Regions from separate parts of the Terrabacter sp. NPDC000476 genome, predicted to be linked through region 2. Evidence: predicted binding sites of a transcription regulator. Region 2 holds the regulator's gene; the other holds the start of a gene.

Region 1 (3,400 bases), on a different contig from region 2:
TCGACGTGGGCCGGCGCCGGGGCCGCCTCGGCGAGCACCCATCCCCCGGAGATCCGCTCCGCCCGCACCTGGCCCATCTCCGGCACCCACAGCGTGCCCTCGTGCAGGCTCGGCACCCAGACCCGCTCACCGACGCCGTAGCCCTCCGCCCGGGCCACCCACCCGTGCGGGTCGACGACGACGAAGCGTCCCGACCCGGCATACGGCTCGCTGGCGCGCGCGACCCGCCGTAGGTCACGCTCGTGCTGCCCGGTGAGGGTGTCGACGGCCTCGCGCACGGCCATCGTGACGAGCATGAGCGTGTGCGGGTGGGCCGTGCGGAAGGCGCCGCTCAGGGTCACGACGCCGAGCGGCGTGCGCGCGCGGCGGTCGAGGATGGGGGCGCTCGTGCACACCCAGGCGTGCTGGTCCTCGCGGGCGTGCTCGGGCCCGAAGATCTGGACGGGCCGACGCTCCTCCATGGCCGTGCCGAGGGAGTTCGTGCCGACGTCACCCTCGCGCCAGCGGGCCCCCTCGACGAAGCCGAGCCCGTCGCTGCGCCGGCGGATCGGCGAGGGTCCGAACATCCACAGCGGGTAGCCCTCGTCGTCGCTGACGACGAGCTCGTTGCCGGCCTCCTGCGCGAGCGGGAGCAGGCGGTCCTTGAGCACCGGCACGACCGAGCCGAGCAGCCGGGAGCGCTCCCGGCGGGCGAGGAGCGCGTCGTCGGAGATCGGGGTCGAGATCTTGTCGCCCTCGGGCGACTGCCGCAGCCACGAGCGCGCGACGACGCCCCGCGCACCGGCCGGCACCTCGTGCGTGTGGGCCCAGGCGCGGTGCAGGCGCAGCAGGTCGCGGGCCTTGGCAGTGGGGTCCTCGAAGGCGGTCAGGGCCGCTTCGAGTCCGGAGGCTGTGGACATGCGCACCTTCGCGACGTCGACGCACGGTGTGTGTCGCGCCCGGGGCGTGGCACACGGCTTCTCGGCATCGTGGCACGCGCGCGCCGCCGTTGGGTAGGGAACGCCCCGTTCAGCCGCCGAGGACGCGGCGCCACCACGGCGTGCGCGCCTCGTTCGCGGCCTGCTGGGCCGCGAGCCGCCGCTCGCGCGCCGCGCGCTGCTCCTGCTCGACCCTCGCCCGCAGCGGGCGCCACTGCTCGACCATCTCGTCGACGTCGACCGTCCTCGCGATCAGGGGCGGGAGGTTGCCGACGGCAGGGCGCAGGCGGTCGGCGAGCACGCGCGTGTTGTAGTCCTCGACGATCTCGCGCACCTGCGCCTCGGTACGGACGTCCGCGAGCGACTCGGGGTAGCCGGCGGCCTCCTTCCGCAGGGCGAGCGCGCCCGGCAGGGCGCCACCGAGGTCGAGGTTCTCGCGCGCCGCGAAGCGCTTGACCCACCAGTCCGGGTCGCCCGCGTCGCTGAGGTCGAGCGGCTTGCCGGCGCCGGGCAGGTCGTCGAACTCGCCCCGCTCCTGCGCCTCGCGGATCTGCTTCTCTACGGGGCTCTCCCAGTACGGCTGGCCCGTCATCGCTCCACGGTAACCGACGGGGCAGGGTCAGAGGGCCGGGGCCGGGGCTGAGGTCGGGTCCGGGGCTGGGGCTGGGGCTGGGGCGAGCCGGGCCGCGGCAGCGATCGGCTGCTCGGGTGCGGGCTCGACCGGTGCAGATCCGTCCGGTGCAGATCCGTCCGGTGCCGATTCGTCCGGTGCCGGCGCGTCCGCTGCGGGCCCGCCCAGGATGAGCTCGCCCTCGCCGGCCGTCAGCTGCCGCGGCTCGCCCAGCACCTCGAGCAGGCGCTGCTCCTGGTCCATCGCGTCGGGCGGGCCGGCCATGCGGGTCATGACGGTGTCCGTGACGGTGAGCACGCCGTCCGCGACGGCGTACCGGCCGCCGAGGCGGTTGACCCCGGTCGATCCACCCACGCGTCCACCCTCCCCGAAGGTCAGCTGCGGCCGGGGCTCCGACGTGGCCCGGCCGGCGAGCTCCACCACGATCCACGACGTGCCGGCCACCGTGACGTCCGAGTTGCCCACCATGCTTCGAGCCAAGCACATGCTCGCCCCTGCGGGGCGAAAACCCCTGCGCGGCAGAGTCCCCGGCTGTGGACAACCCTTCCCTCGGCATTCGAACACTTGTACGATAGAGGCATGAGCAGCGCCGCGCGGATCGAGCAGGACTGGGAGCACGTGGCGCTCCTGGCCGCCGACCTGCACGACGCGCACGCCCGCCTCGTCGACTTCGTCGTGGCAGTGCTGGTGGACGGCTCCTGGCAGGCCGCCGGCCTGCGCTCACCCACCCACTGGCTGATGCTGCGCGTGGGGCTGTGCCGCGCCCAGGCCGATGCCGTCGTGCTCCTCGCACGACGTGCCGACGAGCTGCCCCTGACGCTGACCGCCCTGCGCGACGGGCGGATCAGCCTCGACCAGGCGGCGGTCGTGGCCCGGCACACCCCGCCCGAGTTCGACGCCACCGTCGCCGAGTTCGCCCAGTACGCCACCGTGACCCAGCTGCAGCGCAGCGTCAGCCGCTACGACTTCACCCTCGGCGACCCCGCACCGGACGACGCCCCCGGCCCTGACCCGCTGCCCGACGCCGACCGCGAGGTCGACGGCGAGGTCGACGGCGAGGTCGACGGCGAGGTCGACGGCGAGGTCGACGGCGAGGTCGACGGCGAGCACCGCGATGGGCGACCCGACGAGGCGCGTCACTGCGAGCCCGAGGACGAGCACGACGACTTGGGTCCGACTGCTGCCGCACCGAGCGGCGAGGAAAGATCCGGAGCGGGTCAGGCCGAGCACGTGGACGGTCAGTCGGAGACCGTGGGCGGGTCGGGGCGGACGGCGGCGCAGCCCGAAGCGGTCGAGCCGGCGCACCTCAGCATGGGCTACGACGAGCACGACCGGTTCCGACTGCGCTACGACGCTCCCGCCGAGATCGGCGCCCTCGTCGAGGCCGCCCTGCGCGAGGCCAAGGACCACCTCTTCCGCGCCCTCAGCGCGTCGCTCGACGAGGAGGGCGAGCCACGCGACCGGCGGTCGCTCGACGGTGACCTGCTCGACCCCGCCCATGACGTGTGCGCCGGAGGCCGACCTCGGATCACCTGGGCCGATGCTCTGGCCCTGATGGCCACCCGGTCGCTCGACGCCTCCGGCTGCGCACACGGCACCAGCACCCCTCGCGGCCCCGCCGGATCCGCCGGCCCCGCCGGATCCGCCGGCCCCGCCGGCCCCACGACCGGGCCCACCGGGACCAGCCCCACCGAGGCGGATCCCAACGCGACCGTTTTCCACCAGGCGGACCCCGGGCGCGCACGTCCCGGCCAGGGCGCGGGATCCCCGCCCGATGGAGCCCGTTCGACGACCGCGCCTGATACTTCGGCCGATCCGCGCCCACCGGCACCGACCGAGTCGAGTCCACCCG
Region 2 (3,400 bases):
CTGGGTGAACCCGAGCGCGTTCGCGGCGCTCGTGAAGCTCCCCTCGTCGGCGATGGCCTTCATGACCCTCAGTCCCGCAGCATCGATCATGGGGCAATCATAACGGGTTCTTATGCTTTCCGGCGGCGTGACGTCAGCCAGGCATGGGTTGCCGGGTCGTGCGTCGCGGCGACGTAGGCTGGTCGCGTGTCCCAGCCGACCGGTCTGTCCTCCTCGTCCCCGACGACCCGGCTGTCCACCTCACGCACCCTGCCACTCGTCACGCACGACCTCGGCACCTTCGAGGACCTCGTCGACCTCGTCAGCGGTGGTGGGGTCCTCGTGCTGAGCGGTGCGGGGCTCTCGACGGAGTCGGGCATCCCCGACTACCGCGGACCCGACGGCACCCGGCGCGTCGAGCCGATGACGTACGGCGAGTTCGCCGGCTCCGGCGAGGCCCGGCGGCGCTACTGGGCGCGCAGCTACATCGGCTGGCAGCGCTTCGACGCCGCGGAGCCGAACGAGGGGCACCGGGTCGTCGCCGACCTGCAGGAGGCCGGCTACCTCGGCCCGGTCATCACCCAGAACGTGGACGGGCTGCACCAGGCGTCCGGCGCCCGCGACGTCGTGGAGCTGCACGGCTCGCTCGACCGGGCGGTGTGCCTCACGTGCGGGGAGGTCACCTCACGACTTGGCCTGCACGAGCGGATGACGGAGGCCAACCCGGGCTTCATGGCGCGCTTCGCGGCCGCCGCCCACGCCGTCGGCTCGCAGTGGGGCGAGCAGGTGCGTCCGGACGGCGACATCGTCCTGGCCGATGAGCTCGTCGAGTCGTTCCACCCGCCGCGGTGCCTCGTCTGCGGCAACGACACGGTGAAGCCGGACGTCGTCTTCTTCGGCGAGTCCGTGCCCAAGCCCCTCGTGGAGCGCTGCTTCGGCCTCGTCGAGACGGCGGGGGCCCTGCTCGTGCTCGGCTCGTCGCTGTCGGTGATGAGCGGCTACCGGTTCGTGCGCCGGGCGCACGCCAAGGGCGTTCCCGTCGCCATCGTCACGCGCTCGGCCACGCGGGGTGACGCCGAGGCGACCCTGCGCCTGCACGCGCCGCTCGGGGCCACCCTGACCGGCCTGCGTTCCGCGCTCGGGGTCTGACGCCCTGGGCCTGGTGCCCGGGCTCTGGTGCCCAGCGCGCCTCCTAGATGCGCCGCAGGACGGCGGTCACCTTGCCGAGGATGGTGGCGTGGTCGCCGTCGATCGGCGAGAAGTCGGGGTTGTGCGGCATCAGCCACACGTGGCCGTCGGTGCGCTTGAAGGTCTTGACGGTCGCCTCGTTGTCGAGCATCGCGGCCACGACGTCGCCGTTCTCGGCGTGCTGCTGCTGGCGCACGACAACCCAGTCGCCGTCGCAGATGGCGGCCTCGACCATCGAGTCGCCCGTGACCTTGAGCAGGAAGAGGTCGCCCTCGCCGACGAGCTGCTTCGGCAGCGGGAAGACGTCCTCGACGACCTCCTCGGCCGTGATCGGCACGCCGGCGGCGATCTTGCCGAGCACCGGGACGTAGGAGGCCTCGGGTCGGGCGTCACCCGAGTCGGTCTCCGTGTCGTACTGGTCGCCGGCCGGGTCGGCCGTCCCGACGCCGCGCGAGCCTTGCGCAGCCGGCGTGGCGGTCGCGGCGCGGGCGGGCGAGGACGTGGCCCGGCCGCGGTAGCCCACCTGCTCGGCCGTCGCGTCGGGGGAGACGACCTCCAGGGCGCGCGGTCGGTTCGGGTCGCGGCGCAGGTAGCCCTTGGCCACGAGCGCGTTGAGCTGGTGGGAGACGCTCGACGGGCTCGCGAGGCCGACGGCGTCGCCGATCTCGCGCATGCTCGGCGGGTAGCCGCGCCGGTCGACGGAGTTGCGGATCACCTCGAGCACCTTCCGCTGGCGCACCGTCAGCCCGTCGCCGGTGTCGCGGTCGGGAAGCTCGGTCACGCCCATGGTGTCCCCTTCGTCGGCTCGTCAGACCGTTGCTGCGACCGGTCGTGACGACCGATGTCAGTGGTGGCTGGTGAGGTGTGTGGTGTGAGGGAAGCGTACGAGGTTCGAACACAGTTGCCAAACACCTGTTCGACGCGTGTCTCGACTTCTTCGAACATACGTGCTAGAAATCGTCCAGACGTTCCATCGAACACCTGTTCGGTGGATCCGGAGCTAGGGGAGGTCACCATGAGCGCCACCGTGCTGACGGCCGTTCGTCCGATCGCGACGCAGGAGCAGCAGGCCCCGTCGGGTCCGCAGGGGCGCCCGCGCCTCGTCTCCGTGCCGACCGGACGCGAAGCAGGTCGGACCGCGCGAGCCGCACGGATCGCACGGGACCCCCGGACCGCACCGGCGGGCCGTGACGCCCGCGTCCCGATGCGGCTCACGCGCTTCGGCCGTCTCGTCGTCTCCCTGCTCGTCGCCTCGGTCGTGGCCCTGCTCGCCGTGGGACTGGCCGGCCAGCTCGCGTCCGCCACCGGTGAGCCGCGCACGCTGACGGTCCAGCCGGGGCAGACCCTCTCCGGCATCGCCGCCCGCGAGCTGCCCGGTCTCAGCCGCGCCGACGGCGTGCTCGAGCTGCAGCTGGCCAACGGTCTCAGCACGAGCCAGATCCATGCCGGCCAGCAGCTGGTCGTCCCCGGATCCTGAGCCCGCTCCGATCCAGCAGACCTCTGCGCACACCGTGCGCAGACCCCCAACGGCCGCGTTGGCTCCACCTCCAGCGGCTGTCGGGACCGGCGCTTCGACCCCGCCGGCCCCGGCCGGACGCCGCACCCCTGCGTGGGGTGCGGCGTTCTGCTCCCTCCGGCGCCCTGTGGATGACGGGCCCGGTCCGGCGCCGCGAGGTCCTACCGTCGCCACCGGGGAAGGGAGCCACGACCGATGCACTACGAGGTGGACACCGCGGCGCTGCGCGAGGGCGCGCTGACGATCGGTGAGGTGCTGGCGCGGGTGCGGCGGCTCGGCATCGCCGACGACCTGGCCGCCGTCACCGCCGCGGTGCCTGCCGGGCGCACCACGGCAGGCGCGCAGGGGCTCGCGCTGGCGTGGCAGGCGCGGCTGGCCGGCATCACGTGGGAGCTGCGCGAGCTCGGGGCCGCGGTGAGTACCGCCGCCGACGGCTACGACGGCGTGGAGCAGCTGGCGCGGTCCGCCCTGTCGGGCCCGTCGGGCCCGTCGGGCCCCTCGGGCCGGTCGGGGTCCCGCCGGCGCGCATGACCGCCGCGACCCTTGCCGGCGGACCGGGCATCCGCGAGATCCGCGAGGCCCGGCCGGCGGTGCTGCTGGCGGTGGCCCGACGGCTGGAGGAGCGGCGAGCCACCGTGCTGAGGTGCACCGAGGTCCTGCTGTGGCGGCGCTCGGCCGTCACGCGGTGGTCGGGCCCTGCTGCCCGCGCCGCTCTCG

The links. Region 2 encodes LexA, which represses DNA repair genes until DNA is damaged. Its sites were predicted from a motif close to TCGAACANNTGTTCGA; they were not measured.
Region 1: ABT295_RS11910 (HNH endonuclease signature motif containing protein) is a predicted target of LexA. The motif match lies at 2,105-2,120, and genes of this name have one in related genera.

Annotation. Positions count from the first base shown of each region.
Region 1 is NZ_JBEPDF010000001.1:2,535,338-2,538,737, forward strand. It holds gene ABT295_RS11895 (helix-turn-helix domain-containing protein) at 1-899, opposite strand, end outside; gene ABT295_RS11900 (DnaJ family domain-containing protein) at 1,009-1,509, opposite strand; gene ABT295_RS11905 (META domain-containing protein) at 1,537-2,016, opposite strand; gene ABT295_RS11910 (HNH endonuclease signature motif containing protein) at 2,128-3,400, shown strand, end outside.
Region 2 is NZ_JBEPDF010000004.1:268,106-271,505, forward strand. It holds gene ABT295_RS20145 (LysR family transcriptional regulator) at 1-90, opposite strand, end outside; gene ABT295_RS20150 (Sir2 family NAD-dependent protein deacetylase) at 187-1,128, shown strand; gene lexA (transcriptional repressor LexA) at 1,172-1,954, opposite strand; gene ABT295_RS20160 (LysM peptidoglycan-binding domain-containing protein) at 2,183-2,644, shown strand; gene ABT295_RS20165 (hypothetical protein) at 2,879-3,214, shown strand; gene ABT295_RS20170 (alpha/beta hydrolase) at 3,211-3,400, shown strand, end outside.